DNA from 3 places in the Ureibacillus sp. GCM10028918 genome. Region 1 is predicted to be linked to each of the others. Evidence: riboswitches for the same ligand, from Rfam matches in the RefSeq annotation. Region 1 holds a riboswitch; each other region holds the start of a gene.
What was found. A riboswitch is a leader RNA that binds a small molecule or an ion and turns the genes downstream of it on or off. The one in region 1 is predicted to bind cobalamin.

Region 1 (5,824 bases):
AAAGAACCATATCAAAAATTTGCTTGAAAAACTCCAGCTAGATAATCGTGTGCAGCTTGCGGCTTATGCTGTAAGGCATGGGTTGATTTCGGACTAGTTCTAAATAATATTAAAAGCCAACCTTGACCAGGTTGGCTATGATACCCCAGACTGTTGACTCTTCCAATCTTTAAGGTATCTTTAATTAGGCTTCTTGAATAATCCACTTAAAGGGATCTTCTAACTCATCCCATGACCCATTGAATTCATCTGTTGTTAACAAACATTGATCTAACTCATGAGTAATTTTTTCTTTATCTAAATCAGTACCTATAATTACGATTCTTGTCATACGGTCTCCAAATTCCACATCCCACTCTTCTTGCACTTCAGGATTCACTGATAATACTTCCATCTGTTGTGCTTCTGATAGAGCCGCAACCCAATAAGAAACGGGCTCGATATTGACAGATGGGCCAGCCTGTGAGAATAAAATTGCATATTCATGATGAGCTGCACTCCAGACAATACCTTTTGCTCGTACGATAGAAATCGGCATCTGTTCACTCCATTCCTTAAAGCGTGCGGGATGGAAAGGTATTTTTCTTGTATACGAGAAGGATGAGATTCCATATTCCTCAGTTTCTGGGGTGTGATTTTCATGTCCTTGTTGTAATTCTTTCAGCCATCCAGCAGAACTGGCGACACTTTCAAAGTCGAATCGTCCTGTATTTATTATTTCGTTTGGATTAATATTCCCCTTTGTTGTTCGGATAATCTTTGCCTCTGGTTGCAAAGCACGAATGATTCGTTCTAATTTCACTAACTCTTCCTCTAATACTAAATCACATTTATTGAGAATTAAAACATCGCAGAATTCTATCTGGTCAATTAGCAAATCAGCTATATCTCGTTCGTCTTTTTCTCCTATAGCCTCTTTTCGCTCTAGCAAACTTTCTCCAGATTGGAAATCATGCCAAAAACGATTGGCATCCACAACCGTTACCATCGTATCTAATCTACAAAACTCTGGTAGATTAATTCCTGATTCTTCATCCACGTATGAAAATGTTTGAGCAACAGGAATGGGCTCACTAATACCCGTTGATTCAACTAAGATATAGTCGATGTTACCAAGGTCGACAAGATTCTTCACCTCAATTAGTAAATCTTCACGCAATGTACAGCAAATACAACCATTTGATAATTCAACAAGCTTTTCTTCTGTTCTCGAAATCCCTCCACCCTTTTCTACAAGTTCGGCATCGATGTTTATTTCACTCATATCATTCACGATTACTGCTACTTTTAGGTCCTCTTTATTTTGCAATATATGATTTAAAACAGTTGTCTTTCCAGAGCCGAGATAGCCGCTTAGAACCGTTACCGGGATTTTATTTGTCATATTATCTGTCTCCTTAAAACCTCATTTAATAAAAATACTGTGTTCTCATTTTGGAAATGTGGTAAATCTAAAATTCTTTCTTGTTACCAGCTGGATTTTTTTATTCCAGGAATTTGGCCTTTATGGGCATACTCTCTAAAAGCAATCCGAGACATCTTGAACTTTCTTAAATACCCTCTTGGTCTGCCTGTCACCTGACATCTATTCTTGAGCCTAGTTGGTGATGAATCCCTTGGAAGTTTCCGAAGTGCTTCATAATTTCCTTGCTCTTTTAATTCCCTTCTAATTTCGGCATATTTCTCCACCAACGCTTGACGCTTCTGTTCCTTTACAATCTTTGATTTTTTGGCCATCTTTATCACTCCTTATCCATAACAGCAATCATTACGATTTAATAAATGCCATACTTCTCCTTTAACAGAACGCTTATTTAGTTTCTCGATGTAAAGTACGCTTCTTTAGACGAGGACAATATTTCATCAATTCAAGTCGTTCTGGATTAGTCCGCTTGTTTTTAGTTGTAATATAATTTCGATCTCCTGTTTCTGTACAAGCAAGTGTAATTTTCACTCTCATTACTTACTCCTCCTCGGTTTATTTAGAAAACTGTAAATCGTAAACGTTACGATTTAGTTGCTAATCCGTATTATAAATAGTAATCATTACTATTTGCAAGCATTAAGTTAATTTCTTAAACTATTTCTTAAAGGTGAACCTACAAAAATAGCTGGACCCCTTATTGGATCCAGCTTAAATTCCGACGTATATCTTTTTATATGGAAGTAATAATCGAAAAAATTTATGGTTTTCTCACACGACTATTTCTTTCTCTGCTTTAACTCTTGTTGAAGCTTTACTCTTTCGTAGAGTTGTCTTTGTTCTTCTGTTTCAATTAAAACCTGAGGTACCTGACGGGGTTTCCCATTTTCATCAACGGCTACCATTGTCACAAATGATTCAGTTGTTAATATACTATTACCCGTTTTTACTTGAAAAGAAGTTACCCGGACAAATACAGTAATAGAAGTATTTCCTGTATAAACCACTGTACCTTCTAATTCCAATATATCACCCGCACGAGCCGGCGATAAAAAATCTACAGAGTCAATTGATACCGTTACAGTATTGCCACCTGCATGCTTCATTGACGTAATTGCTGCTATTTCATCTATATAAGCAAGTACTTTGCCTCCGAAAATTGTGCCCTGATGGTTTGTATCAGGTGGTAAAATTAAATGTGCTTGAACCGTTCGCATATATCCTCCTCATAACTTCTATCAGTATTGTATCCTGTTATTTCCCTTTTCACGTTTAGATAAGCATAGTTGATAATTTTATAATCCTCTTGGTTCTCACGAATTAAGTCTTCAAGTACTTGTTTTAAAGAATTTAACTGTCGATCTACCAATGCTTTCATAATATATTCTTTAAACTGATCCTCATAATAATATATAGATCGGGATGACATACATTTTCACTCCTTCGAAATACCTCCCAAAAACCCCTATAAAGCACTCATTCACGGTTTTCTCCTATAGAAGGATAACCAACTACAGTTCTTACGATAATCATGCAATACGCCTCCTTTTTCTACATAACCCCAAAAGAAAAAAGCTATTTCTATGTTGAGAAATAGCTTTGAAATATCTATGCATGCTAAAAAAGCGTAAATTGATTGACGATTTACTTTATTTCGCACAGAACACCACCTATTTCCACGTAGGTTTGGGTGTGTACTAGAATTAGGCAGGTCTCCTGACTTATCATCAATGCTCCTCATGCCTTCCCGTTTTCACAGTGGCTAACAGATTCGCTCCGAATTACAGTTGCGGGACAGTGTTGGATTTACACCAAACTTCCCTTTTAAGCTTATTCTCATAAGCACCTATTCTTACACGTTATGTAATTGGGTTCACTATATCATATACGGTTGATTTTATAAACTAAAATTTCAGACTCTTTAAGTTGATACGAGCTTTAACTCTATAAATTGAGGAATCCAATATCTCTTCCACATTCACTCCTCCAGTTTCAAAAATTAGACGAGGCACACAAATAGAAAATTTTTAAATTTGGTCAAATTAAAAAAGTTGGTTCCTCTATTAGTAACGAGAGACCAACTAATCAGCTATTAATTTATATACGAAATAAACTAGTTACATATTTAAACTATACATTCAATCGATTATTTCCGCCAAAAAGTTGTACATTCTGCCTTGTCCAAAATGTTAAATTCAATCATTTTCTCAAGGAGTTCATAATTTACCGACTCATTCCACTTTATTCGAAAAAGCCCTTTCGTAGCACTGTAACCAGCTTGTGCAATGTCCTCTGCAAAGTGTTCCATGCCGAATTCTTCAGGTGAAACGCTTAAATGTTGCTTGGCTGTAGAAAAGCCGATGATATATGTGCCGTGATCGGTAAACATAGGCTGATTCCATTTAAGTTCTGGTAGTAGTTGGGGGAACTTCTTTGTAATCCAACCGAAAATTTCTTCGACCCGTTCTCTATGTAGTGGGTCATCAATTTTCGCTGTATACTCTTCAAAAACCACTGTTTTATCACTCCCTAAAATAGTAGACACCCTCTTGACAATAATCATAACCAAAAGCAATACAATGGTGCAACTTATTATTGAGGTATTTAATTTTAGGTGGCTAGTTATAAAATTTTAACCTGGGAAAGCTTCTTGTTTTGAAACTCGTACCATTTCGCTAGGGAAGTATTTCTTAAAATACTTTTCTACCTTTACATGTAAATCTTGTTGATACCATTGTGCCAGTCCATGTTCTTGATATAACCTAGGCATTCCTAAACGCTCTGAACGTTTACCCATTGATCCATCACCAATACTTAACGTATCAATCCAAATATAATCTACAATTCCTTCCAGTACTTTCGGGAAATCCGGAGTAAATGGCAAAACGGGAGATATGGAGGCTTGAGTAGGTATCCCCGCATCATGAACTTCCTTCAAAACTTTTAACCTTAATTTAATCCCAGGAGCATAAGGGGCAAAGATCCTCTTTATATCTTCCCTGTCTGTTTCGATGGTCATTGATACAAGGACTTTGCATCGTTCTTTTAATCTTGCTATTAGTTCGATATCCCTTTCTATGAGTGGCCCTCTCGTTTGAATTTGGAGAAAGTCAGGTGGATTTTCAATCATTTCTACTAATAGCCCGCGCGTTATATTGGCTTTCCGTTCAATCGGTTGGTAAGGGTCAGTTGCAGAGGACATAAATATGTTCACCGGTTTATTTTTCTTACGAAGTTTCTTGATTTCATTCCGATAATTTTCTGCAGCATTCGTTTTGATATCCACCCATTCTCCCCAAGGAAGTTCTTTGAATCTTTGAATAGGCATTTCTCGGACATAACAGTACAGGCAGGAAAAACCACATCCGCTATATGGATTCAAGGAATGTGTAAATCCAACATCTAAATAACCTTTTGCTTCGGTTAATACTTTCCTGGAAAGTATTTCTTTTAACTGGATGTCCATCTACTCTCTCCTGTCTACTTGTAACCTTTTCGGCTCAGGCCTTACTCAAAATATAATGCGTTTCTTTTTCTACATCAACTAATCCTATAAAAAATAGTAGTTTCTATATAGGAAATATCTTTTCCAACTAATTAAATAAATAGATTGCAATATATCTTCTACATTGAAGTCCTATATTGTGTTGCCATCATTTTTCACTCCAATCATATTCCTTTGAGAGATTTAAATCACTAGTTATGACCTTTTAAGGTGATTATGATATTTTGTTATTATAGGGCCCTGGAAAATTAGTTTAATCCGGAAGAGTTAAATAAGAAGGTTTAGCTTATAAAATCTATTAAATCAATGAAGGACATAAAGGAGGGAGCACCCAATTTTGCGGGCAATTCGTAAATTTTATCAATTTTTGATAGACAAACCGATTGAAATTGGAACAGTTATGAACGATCATTATGAGATTTTGAGGGTTATAGGTACTGGAAGCTATGGGATTGTCTACTTGTGCAAAGATTTAATAACCAATGAGAATCGAGTGATTAAACAGCTTCGTCCAAGTAAAGGACGGAACAAACAGAACGTGGAAATGTTCGAAAAAGAAATCTCCCTTTTACGCAAGCTTGACCATAAAAAAATACCGATGTTATATGAAGCATTTTCAAGTAACGGGCATTTATTCTATGTAATGAGTTTTGTTGAAGGAGATAATCTAGAAGAACTCATATTTTCAAAAAAATTAACCTTTAACGAGAAAGAATCCTTACTCCTTCTTACACAAATGCTCGAATTTATAGACTATCTTCACATAAAAGACATTTACCACCAAGATTTACGTATTCCAAACGTATTGATAAGAAACAAGGAACTTTATTTGATTGATCTCGGGTTGGCTAAGTCGCCAAACCATCCAAAGGATACTGTCGAAATGAAGCAACAGG
Region 2 (5,824 bases), on a different contig from region 1:
GTCGTTCTGTATTATAGTGTACATTATTTAACCAAGTCGTTATACAATCCCATAGTATTACGGATTTTGAGGAGATTATTTCATCAAAGCATACTTCTTCTTGTATTTCAATTGTACTCCACTCTATAGCTGACTGTTCACGATCTGCTTGATGACGTTTTATTCGTTTTGTCATCTCTTCATCAAAAGCAACACCTGAAGCAATATAGTACAGGTTTGTCCGTTCAAATTTTTGATAAAGCTGTTTCGCATAATATTCGGCATATGCACTTTTTCCGCTCCGAACGCCGCCTGTAATAAAGACTAGTTTACCCATTTGGACCTCCTCGGTATTTTTCATGATCATTTAGATAAATGGAAATGAGCAGACTCTTATTCAGAATTTGCCCTGACTGTTGACAAACGCTAGCATACTGCGTTGGTTGCCCCGTTCCTCCCCTCATGAACTCATATTCTCTTCTGATCTCGGTAGAGCTTCCCGCATTGTATGACAAGCGTTTTCAAGTTAGTCTGTGAATCTTTATTCTTCAAGAATCACTCAAAAAATGAGTGTAGACAAAGTCAATTTTCGACTTTGTCTACACTCTAAGCAAACAATTATTAGGAATTTGCCCTCTGTTCTTTAGTTAAAAATCTCCGGGTAGATTGCTGATGCAATTAGTTCGATTGCTTCACCGATACGTGGTCCTGGACGATCTAGGATGTCGGCGTTTAACTCATAAACTTCTTCATTTTGGACAGCCGTAATATTTGACCATCCCTCACGAGCTAAAATTTCTCCTTTAGGATCCTCACTATAATTTACAGTAGTGATAATCGCTTCTGGATTACGTGTAATTAAATCCTCTTCTGAGACAGCAAACCAACTTTGCTGATCAGCATATATGTTTTCAACACCAGCTGCTTCAATCAGCTCTTGTTGGAATGTACCAGAGCCAACAGACCAAATATCTGGAGATGGCGAGATTTCAAAATATACTTTTTCTTTAACATCTAGTGAAGCAGTTTTTTCTTGAACCGCAGCAATTTGCTCTTCGATCCCGGAAACGATTTCATCTGCTTTTTCTTCAACATTTAAGACTTCTGCAATTTGCTCAATATCTCCATAAACATCATCGATTGTTGCAGCTGTTTTGATAACAAAAACCTTCAATCCAGCATTTTCTAATTGTTCAATATGTGTTTCTTCCCCAACTGTATAGGCAAACACAACGTCAGGCTGCAGTTCTATTACTCTTTCGGTATTTATTGTCATCGAATCTGAAATACGTTCTATTTCAAGAGCTTCTTCAGGGTATGTATCAAATTCTGTTGCACCGATGATTTGCTCCCCTACCCCAAGCTCAAATAAAATTTCAGTATTACTTGGTTGTAATGAGACAATTTTTTCTGGCACTTGCTCAAAAGTCACTTCCACACCGCGGTCATCAACGACAGTGTAAGGACCTGCTTCTTCAGATGCCCCAGCATTTTCAGTTGTTTCTGTATCATCATTTTTAGCTGGTTCTTCTGAATTACAACCAACTAATAATAATGAGATTGCTAATGGTGCCAGCCACTTCTTCTCTAAAAATTTCATCTTATTTCCTCTTTTCGTTTTTTCTTTATTGGATAGGATTTACTTACAAATGGAATTTCATCTACACCCTGTTTGCAGTTCGTGTAAACGGCCATTACAAAAAATACATTTGCAAGAAGTCCTAAATAATCAAACAAAATTTCTGGTACTTCGCGTTCTTCACTTACTTTATGTAGTGCACGGTATGATTTCTTTGCTTCACTGCGGCAAACATGAAGCAAGGCACCCGCTTCACTGCCTTGAGGCAATAAAAATTGCTTGATTACATCCCCAACTTGCTCAACATAATAATCATAGCGGTCACTCAAAGCTTGTAAATCTTCCTCTGTAATCGCTAATTTTCCCCGTACAGAGCCGTTAACATGATACGCGTTAGGCTGGATTACTTGTAAATCCTCGTAAACAACCTGACATGCATCATCTCCACGCAACACTGGTAAAACAGCTCCTATTCGGGTTGCAAGTGAATCTGTTCGAATCTCGTAATCGACTAAACTCCCTTGCTCACGCATAAATGGATAACAACTAAATCGCATATCCTTTCGAATATTTAACCCCCCCATAAAAAAATCAAATAGCGAAAAACCCATTCATCTACCAAGAGAAAATAAAAAGCCATCCGCGAAATGGATGGCAAAAGATTACAGAATAAACTCACATAATACTATTCATTCAATTATGCCGTACATTCCCTTTATTTCCGAAGAGGTTAGTTACGATCAGAAAAAGATAGGTCTCCTGGCTTGTGCATAGCATTTCGAAGAGCCTTCCCATCTATAAGAGACAGTGGCGAATTCCTGAAATTAGCACATACAGTTGCGGATACAGCTTCGGTCTTGCACCGAATTCCCAATTAAGCGTTTTTTACGCATCTTTTTCCTGCAAACACTATTCACTTAACAGCAATATAACATATTTTCCAAAATAATAGTATTTTTATTTTTTCAAAAGAAAAATAATAGAAGGAACCAAGAAATTAACTGCAGCTCATACATTTTCCATAGATCTCGAATTTATGTGCTTCAATCGTATATCCTGGAAGTTTTTCATTTAACATTTCCATTGGGCAGATAGAGATTTCTTTTACGTTTCCGCATTCCATACAAATAAAGTGATGATGATGGTGATCGGATTCACACTGCATACGGAAATTTCTTTCACCATTTAACTCTGTTTCTTCTAAAATCCCAAGGTTGACAAATGTAGCTAAGTTCCGATAGATTGTATCAAAACTCATTCCAGGAAAATCTTGTTTCAATACAGATAAGAGATCCTTTGCAGTTAAATATTTATCGGTTTCTTGGAACATATTCAATATTAACTCACGTTTATCGGTTTTTTTAAAACCGTTATCCTTCAGTATTTCCCATGCTTTTGTTAAATTCATTTAACTGCTCCCCTTTCTTTTGCATTTAAATTAAGTACGATTTTTTTCACGAGGATGACAATCAATAAAATTAGGATTGATGTGACGACAATTGTACCACCTGGTGCCAGATTTAAATAATAGGCGCTTGCTAATCCTATGATAACAGCTGCTTCACCAAAAAGGATTGAATAAATAATTGTTTGTTTAAACCCTTTTGCGATTCGCATACTTGCTGCAACTGGCAAGGTAATTAATGATGAAACTAGTAATATCCCCACAATTCGCATACTTGCTGCAATAACCAAGGCAACGACAAGCATAAATAAGAAATGAATCCATTTTGCAGGCAACCCGCTAGCGTGGGCATATTCTTCATCGAATGCAAGTACAAACATCTCTTTGAAAAACAAATATAGGAATACGATGACGACAATCGCAATACATATGACAATCCATAAGTCCTGTCTCGACACAGCCGAAACAGAACCGAATAGATAACTCATTAAATCAGTATTAAAGCCGCTTGCCAGCGAGACAAAAATTGCGGTTAGACCAATCCCTGCCGACATGATAATCGGAATAGCCAACTCTTCATAATGTTTGTATAGTCTACGCAACCGTTCTATTAAAATTGAGCCGCTTACCGCTGCAACAATACCTAAATAAATCGGATTTAAAAGGATTAGCCAAGAGAAGCTCTGACTTAGATATAAGCTCCCCGCAATCCCTGCCAAAGTTACGTGGGATAATGCATCTGCGATGAGAGACATTCTTCGTACAACGATGAAAACACCTAATAATGGTGCAATTACTCCAATAACCAGCCCGGAGATAAAGGCATTTTGTAAAAATTCGTAGTTTAAAATTGCTTCAATCATTTTGCCTTCTCCTCATTAATGAATCTTTCGAACTGAATGTCCATACCAATTATCCAATTGAGTTTGAGAAATTGTATCAAACTCTTTCTTAAAGCCATGGAAATGAATCGTTTGATTTAAGCAGGCAACATGACTAATGCGGTTTGATACCGTATCCACATCATGAGTAACTAAAATAATCGTCTTATTTTGTTCCTCATTTAACTTTGCCAACATATCATAAAATGATTGAACATTTTCGTGGTCGATTCCTACTGTTGGCTCATCTAGAATTAAAACTTTAGGGTCTGATACAAGAGCCCTTGCAATAAATACTCTTTGCTGCTGGCCACCTGATAGCTGACCGATATTACGGGAACGGAATTGCTCCATACCTACAGAAGTCAAAGCTTCTTCTACTTTGCCATTTGCACTTTTTGGTATTTTTTTAAATAGGCCAACTTTTTTCGTTAATCCACTTTTAACAACTTCCTCAACAGTAGCTGGAAAGCCCGAGTTGAATGCATTGGATTTTTGAGAAACATAACCGATCCATTCTCTATTACGGAATGTTTCATTCGATTGACCAAAAAGTTGAACTTCCCCAGCCATTGGTTTTAGTAATCCTAGTAATAGCTTTAATAATGTGGATTTACCTGAACCATTTGGGCCAAGAATTGCCAGGAAGTCTCCTTCCTCCACTTTTAACGAGATGTTTTTTAGAACTTGCGTATATTCATATTGAAAAGACACATTTTTCATATCAATTAATGTTTGGCTCATTTTTTCTCTTCTTTCTAATTCATAATCATTACGATTTACAACTTGTTAGTATAGTAGATTCTTAGCAAATTGTAAAGTAAGTAAACTTGTTTTAGGTAGATTTTAATTTTAAAATGAAATGTTTTTTTGAAAGGATGTAGTTTTTTGAGACAGATTGAGTTTATAGAACAATTTTTATCTAAATCAGATAGAGAAATCGTTAAGTTTTCAAGAGAATATGGGATTGATCTAACCATTGAAGAAGTACAACGTTTAAGACCTCTCACTGAACGTGCCTCAATCACTTGGCTAATAACAGGAATACCAAATTCCTTCTTGAAAGAAGTCGAATCCATTATTGGAAAGAAGAAATTAAAAAAACTTTTAAAATATATGGAGAATTACTAAAACATCAGGTTAGACAAAAAAGAGGCTTCTTTGTAGGAAGAAACCTCTTTTTATCCGGATTGGGGAGTGAAAATTACCTATCCACTTAAGTGAAACAATGGATAATCGCTTGATTTAGGGATTAGATAAGTTTTCTAATATTCCATAATAATTTTTTTCACTACTTCATCGATTGCATTTAGTCTGATAAATGTCTGGTTTTGTGTCATAATGGCAAAAGCATAAGTACGTCCGCTACTTGCTTCTACATAGCCTGCTAATGTATAGACTCCCGATATGTGTCCCGTTTTAGCAATTACCCTATTACGGTATTTTTCTTCTTTAAAACGATTTTTTAAGGATCCCCCTACTTTACGTTCAGTTTGTCCACCTATAGGTAAACTTGAGTGAACAAGTTTAAATGTAGGACTTTCACTCATTTTAGTCAATAAAAGCGAAAGTTCATTTGCTGTCACTTTATTGGTGTGGGACATACCAGAACCATCCTCAAAATGCCAATTTTCCATATTTAATCCGATAGAGATTCCATATTCCTTTAATGCAATTAGCCCTTCATTGGTATCACCTTTCCCATTAAACTCTCGACCTAATGTTTTAGTGAAAATATCAGCCATACTATTATTACTAAGCTTTAAAAATGGCTGCATTAAGGCTGCTAGAGGTAAGGAATGCTTTGTATAAAAAATTCCCGCCTCTTTTGGTACAAATTTGCGCTCAATTGAACTATTTTTAGTAAAGGCCAGACCAGATTTCTGAAAGCTTTCTTTTATTGCTTGTAATGTATTAATCGTAGGGTCAAACAAGGTCACCCAATCCTTGAAGGTTTTATTATAAGGTATATTTCCCGTA
Region 3 (5,824 bases), on a different contig from region 1:
AATCATTTATATCCACGCCATCTATAATGACGGTTCCAAAAGTGGGACTCATGATGCCACTGATTACCTTTAGTAATGTGGATTTTCCGCATCCGTTCGGCCCTAATATCCCAACCATCCTGCCTTTCTCCACTTCAAATGAAATATCTGATAGGATTGGTGTTGCACCATAACCACCTGAAATATTGTGAACCTTTAGCATATTTTCACCCCCTACTTCTTCGCTGTTTAAAGAAGATATACGAAAAGACAGGTGCCCCGATAAAGGATGTAATGACACCAATCGGTAATTCTGAGGGCGTGATGATTGTCCTTGAAACGAGATCACAAAGTATCAAAAGACTCGCACCATTTAAGAATGATAACGTCAATAAATGGCGGTGATCCGTTCCCCAAAGCATGCGCGTCATATGTGGGACAACTAATCCAACAAACCCAATAGTACCCGAAACCGCCACTGCCGCTCCAGTAAGCATCGAACCTCCAGCAAGAATTGCATACTTTCGCTTTTTTACGTTTACTCCTAAAGCTTGTGCCCGTTCATCACCATACATCATGGCATTTAATTCGCGGCGATTGAGCCATAAAAGGATGACTCCAATCACGACAAACGGCAAAATCATTTGGACATATGGCCATCCTCGCATGGATACACTCCCAAGAAGCCAACTTGTAATTTCACGCAACTGTTGTCCAGTAAGTGCAATCATTAACGAAATACAAGACCCTAAAAAGGAACTAAAAATAACACCTGTCAAAATAAGTGTTTCCATTTTCATGGAGCGATCGATTATTCTTGCAAAGGATAATACAAGAATCATCGTAATGAATGCCCCCACCATACCAATCAACGGCAGAGTGTATACGCCTATGATAGGTATCGAAAGACCAAAGAAAATCGTCGCAACGGCTCCAACAGAGGCACCAGAAGAAATACCAAGTGTATATGGATCAGCTAAAGGGTTTTTAAGCAATCCCTGAAACGCAGCCCCAGCAATTGCCAGTGAAGCCCCAACAAGACCTGCCAAAACTACACGGGGCATTCGAATGCCCCATAATATACTGTAAGCACTTGGATTCGTTTCCTTATCCCATAAGGTTGAAAGTGGGATATCTGCTGAACCAATTGAAACGCCGAGCCAAATGCTTGCCAATAAAATAACGATCGATGAACTATAAGCAAACAGCATTCTTTTTTTCACAAAGTTACCTCAAGACTATTCTTTACATTATTATATTTTTTAGTAGAAGTTGTATCCATTTTGTAGTTCATTGTTTCACCTATGTGTTACCAAGTATATTTTTTGCATCATTCAGCCACATTATGAAGCAAAATAAAAAGTCTCCCTAGACATAAAGGGAGACGGTTTAGTAATTGAAAAAAATTACACGTTTTGTACTCCCCTTATCCTCGTAAGGTTTGAATCTCTTTTTCATAAAGGCAGGTCTCCTGGCTTATGGTCATTGTGTTCCCTTCCTTCCCATTACAAGTCTCTTGCAACAGTGGATTTTAGGGCCACTCCCATTTACAGTTGCGGGACAGCGTTGGATTTGCACCAACTTCCCTTTTACTCTTTTTGCAAATCTTGCAAAAAGACCTTTACTACTTTTGAATTTCTTTCTTTCTATTATACTTTATTTTTGGAAAAGGATGTATAAAACTTTAGCATGAACGATTCCGTTATTTACCAATTTTCTATTAAACCAACTATATTATGGCGCATTACTTTTTTAATACCATCTATACGGGGACGAAGCAAACCAATTTCTTCATAATATCTATGTGTTCATGTGAAAACATCGAACTCGAATACAAGCAGCTCGATACATGCGAGCGTTCAAAAAAAAGAGAGCAATAATAGCTCTCTTCAATGAAATATAAATATAGAAATCTTAGCCTATGGACGAATAAATTGTTGCGTCCAATAATTCCCGTTCTGCGCGTATCCTACCCCGATATGAGTAAAGTTGGAGTTTAATATATTGGCTCGATGGCCCTCGGAATTCATCCAGGCTTCTACAACTTCCTGTGCTGTCCGTTGCCCCTTCGCAATATTTTCACCGGCAGCTCTGTATGAAATACCAAGAGATGTCATTAATTCAAATGGCGTGCCATAGGTAGGACTATTGTGACTAAAATAATTATTTTTGGACATATCATCCGATTTAATTTGCGCTGAATTCATTATTGGTTGATAGATTTCCAATGGTTGCAATCCGTATTTCGCCCTTTCTTTATTCGTATATTCTACAACTTGTTGGGCGAAACCATTTTCAACATCCGGTGCTTGGTCATACGATTCGGCTCGTACAACAAAAGAGGCCATTTCAGCTCTTTTCACGGGTTCATTGGGCGAAAATGTTGTCGTGCTTGTTCCTGTTGTAACGCGAGCATTATATAACGCTTGTATATAATGACGGAACCCGGACGATGAACTAACATCTTTAAAAGGATATGTGATAGTAGAAGGAAGCCGGATTTCAAACGCATTTACAAGGATGATTGCCATTTCGGCTCTTGTTAATGATTTTCCCGGTTTAAAGGTATGATCCTGATAACCTCTAATTACTCCTCGTTCATATAAAGCATTAATTTCCTTAAAAGATGGTGAAGTTGAATCCACGTCGGCAAAAATCTGTTTTGTATAAGAGGAAGCATCAATGTTTAAAGCTTTTGTTAATATAATTGCTGCTTGTTCTCTTGTTAATAATTGATTCGGTTTAAAAGTCCCATCAGGAAAACCATTGAGCACCCCTCGATTATATAATGCTTGAATGGCTTCAAAATGCGAGTTTGTTGGCGATAAATCCGAAAAATCCAATGATTTTGCATCGGCTGCCGGAACCGATATGACTGCCGCTGCAGCAATGGTAGCTAAGTACGCAGTATACTTTTTATTCATAAGGTTCATCTCCTTTAGCAGTCTATGCAAACCTTATCATACCTTTTCCTATGAAACTAGGTCCCTCGGAAATAGGTTGAAAGATAGTCAGTTTCTATATATCCACATTTGTGCGTATAGAAACGTACTAGATTTAATGGAGCGGCATTCATCAACCTAAGAATTGAAAAGCTACGCGTTACTCTTACTAACTCACTGTTTAGCCCCCTCTTTAAATACTCTCAAGAAAAAACCAGCCCCCTATTTTCTAAGGGACTGGTTTAATTGAAATCACATATTATTACATTTTTTCAGGAGCTGCTACTCCGATTAAACGTAATGCGTTTGCTAGTGTCACACGAACGGCGTTGATTAATGCCAGACGTGCTTCAGTTAACTCTTTGTTATCAGGGTTAAGCACTTTTTCAGCGTTGTAGAAGCTGTGGAATGCAGCTGCCAAGTCTTGAATGTAGTTGGCAACACGGTGTGGTGTACGGTGTTTTGCCGCCTCTGCTACTACTTGAGGGAATGCACCTACTTTTTTCAGTACGTCCTCTTCTTTTTCTGCCGTTAATAAATCTAGATGATCTAATGAAGTCTTGAATCCTTGCTCATCTGCAGAACGGATAATTGAGCAAATACGTGCATGAGCATATTGTGCATAGTAAACAGGGTTTTCATTTGATTGTGATACTGCCAAGTCTAAGTCGAAGTCCATATGTGAATCACAAGCAGTTTTTACAAAGTAGTAACGTACTGCATCCAAGCCCACTTCTTCAACTAAATCACGCATCGTAACAGCATTCCCGGTACGTTTACTCATTTTGTATTTTTCACCGTTTTTATAAAGCTGCACCATTTGGATAACTTCTACTTCTAATTTATCTCGGTCGTATCCAAGTGCTTGAATTGCTGCCTTCATACGTGGAATATAGCCGTGGTGGTCGGCACCCCAGATATTGATTAGCTTTTCAAAGCCGCGTTGAATTTTATCTTCATGGTATGCAATGTCCGGCGTTAAATAAGTGAATGAACCCTCTGATTTAATTAATACACGGTCTTTATCGTCACCGAATGTAGTTGAACGGAACCAAGTTGCTCCCTCTTCTTCAAACACATGACCGTTTTCTTTTAGTTTGTTTAAAGCTACTTCGATTTTGCCGTTCTTGTATAAAGATGTTTCTGAATACCAAACATCAAAATTCACACGGAAGTTTGCTAGGTCATTTTTTAATTTGTCCAATTCTAATTTCAACCCATGCTCACGGAAGAATTCGAAGCGTTCCTCATCTGACTTTTCAAGGATTGCTCCTCCGAATTCATCAGCTAATTTACCAGCAATCGTAATAATATCTTGACCATGGTAGCCGTCTTCCGGCATAGCTGCATCCATTCCTAAAGCCTGTTTGTAGCGAGCTTCCAATGAATGAGCCAGATTGTTAATTTGATTACCCGCATCGTTGATATAATATTCGCGGGATACGTCAAACCCTGCAAAGTCTAATACGTTACATAATGAATCACCGAATGCAGCCCCACGAGCATGTCCTAAGTGCAGGTCACCTGTTGGGTTTGCTGATACAAACTCGACTTGGACTTTTTCGCCATTGCCAGCTGTAGAGCGACCATAGTTTTCACCTTGTTCTTTTACTGCTTTTACAACATCGGCAAGGAATGCTTTACGCACCGTAATGTTAATAAAGCCTGGGCCGGCAATTTCTAATTTTTCAATTTCAGTGCCCTCTGTTTCAATGTTTTCTAAAATGCTTTCTGCAATGGCGCGTGGTGGTTTTTTGGCTAACTTTGTTAACTGCATTGCTAGGTTCGTCGCAAAGTCACCATTCGCTTTATCCTTAGGTGTTTCTAAATGGATATTCAGGTGTGTCCCTGCTTCTACTAAACCTGATTTTTCAACTGCCGCTTGCAAGGCGTCTTTAATTGCTTGTTGCAATTGTTCTACTGCATTCATTATTGTACCTCCGAATAGTGTATTTCCAATGTATATTTTCCAACAGCTTGACCGCTTAAAATGAGATCGTACTGGACGTTAAATTTTCCACTCAGGATTTGGCCTTCTTTATAATCATAGGATAAATGTCGGGTTTTCGTTACGATTGGCAATGATCCAAACTGTGAATCGTATTCCCCTATCTCTTCTTGTATTGTGTTGAATGGCAGGCGCATTTTCACGCCGCCACCACGTAATATCAAGGCTTGTTCGCTACCCATTTTGACTGTTGTACGGATTTCTTTTTCCTCAAGTTGTTCTACATAACGTAGATAGGTTTTACCGGATTTTTTTACTAATGAACCGTCTAACCACATTTCGTAGTTTTCTTTATCTCCATCAATCGGAAGAATTGTGGAATTCAATTTTATTTTCACTTTCGTTTCAGCATTATTCATACTGTGGTCACTCCAGACTCTCATTACTATAACCTTTATATTATATATTAAAGCCTAATCAAAGTTCAATCATACCATAACTATGAGGAAATTATAAAAAAATCCAAAAGCACCTATGCCTTTGGATTGAAAATTAAATACTTGGATTGTCTTTTTCTTTTTTCAGGAACATCTCATAAATAGATTTTAATTGTTCTGCTTTTAATTCTATATTATGCTCATGCATGTATTTTACAGCATAACCTAATGCGACTGTAGTAGCACCCGCTACACTTGCACCAACGATCGAACCGGCAGCGGGGATAAATTTCACAATTTGGCGGAAAATCGTCTTCCCGATATTTCCAACAACCGTAGCGATGATTAGTTCTTTGGCATTTTCTTTTGATACAGGTTTTTCATAAAGTGTAGAAAGTTTAATCATCAATCCTACTTGTATTCCTGTTAATGGAATAAAATCCGAGCCTGGTATTGGCGATGCCCCAACAGCCGCTGAAGAGGCACCAGCAGCCAAAATCCACTTATTCGCAATTGAA

Region 2: it holds a riboswitch for cobalamin, as region 1 does, so the genes downstream of both, ACFQU5_RS01685 (hypothetical protein) here and ACFQU5_RS08865 (hypothetical protein) in region 1, are expected to answer to the same signal.
Region 3: it holds a riboswitch for cobalamin, as region 1 does, so the genes downstream of both, ACFQU5_RS07670 (FecCD family ABC transporter permease) here and ACFQU5_RS08865 (hypothetical protein) in region 1, are expected to answer to the same signal.

The regions. Positions count from the first base shown of each region.
Region 1 is NZ_JBHTFK010000006.1:162,351-168,174, forward strand. It holds gene ACFQU5_RS08840 (response regulator) at 1-97, shown strand, start outside; gene ACFQU5_RS08845 (GTP-binding protein) at 185-1,384, opposite strand; gene rpsN (30S ribosomal protein S14) at 1,468-1,737, opposite strand; gene rpmG (50S ribosomal protein L33) at 1,811-1,960, opposite strand; gene ACFQU5_RS08860 (acyl-CoA thioesterase) at 2,203-2,640, opposite strand; gene ACFQU5_RS08865 (hypothetical protein) at 2,616-2,852, opposite strand; cobalamin riboswitch at 3,113-3,288, opposite strand; gene ACFQU5_RS08870 (iron chaperone) at 3,570-3,938, opposite strand; gene ACFQU5_RS08875 (SPL family radical SAM protein) at 4,056-4,889, opposite strand; gene ACFQU5_RS08880 (serine/threonine protein kinase) at 5,266-5,824, shown strand, end outside.
Region 2 is NZ_JBHTFK010000002.1:352,946-358,769, reverse strand. It holds gene ACFQU5_RS01695 (bifunctional adenosylcobinamide kinase/adenosylcobinamide-phosphate guanylyltransferase) at 1-316, opposite strand, end outside; gene ACFQU5_RS01690 (ABC transporter substrate-binding protein) at 623-1,579, opposite strand; gene ACFQU5_RS01685 (hypothetical protein) at 1,576-2,127, opposite strand; cobalamin riboswitch at 2,291-2,470, opposite strand; gene ACFQU5_RS01680 (Fur family transcriptional regulator) at 2,556-2,966, opposite strand; gene ACFQU5_RS01675 (metal ABC transporter permease) at 2,963-3,826, opposite strand; gene ACFQU5_RS01670 (metal ABC transporter ATP-binding protein) at 3,842-4,588, opposite strand; gene ACFQU5_RS01665 (endonuclease IV) at 4,733-4,975, shown strand; gene dacB (D-alanyl-D-alanine carboxypeptidase/D-alanyl-D-alanine endopeptidase) at 5,110-5,824, opposite strand, start outside.
Region 3 is NZ_JBHTFK010000005.1:953,472-959,295, forward strand. It holds gene ACFQU5_RS07665 (adenosylcobinamide amidohydrolase) at 1-202, opposite strand, end outside; gene ACFQU5_RS07670 (FecCD family ABC transporter permease) at 207-1,190, opposite strand; cobalamin riboswitch at 1,424-1,617, opposite strand; gene ACFQU5_RS07675 (CAP domain-containing protein) at 1,899-2,510, opposite strand; partial or broken gene ACFQU5_RS07680 (S-layer homology domain-containing protein) at 2,517-2,912, opposite strand; gene argS (arginine--tRNA ligase) at 3,184-4,851, opposite strand; gene ACFQU5_RS07690 (YwiB family protein) at 4,851-5,288, opposite strand; gene ACFQU5_RS07695 (GTPase) at 5,422-5,824, opposite strand, start outside.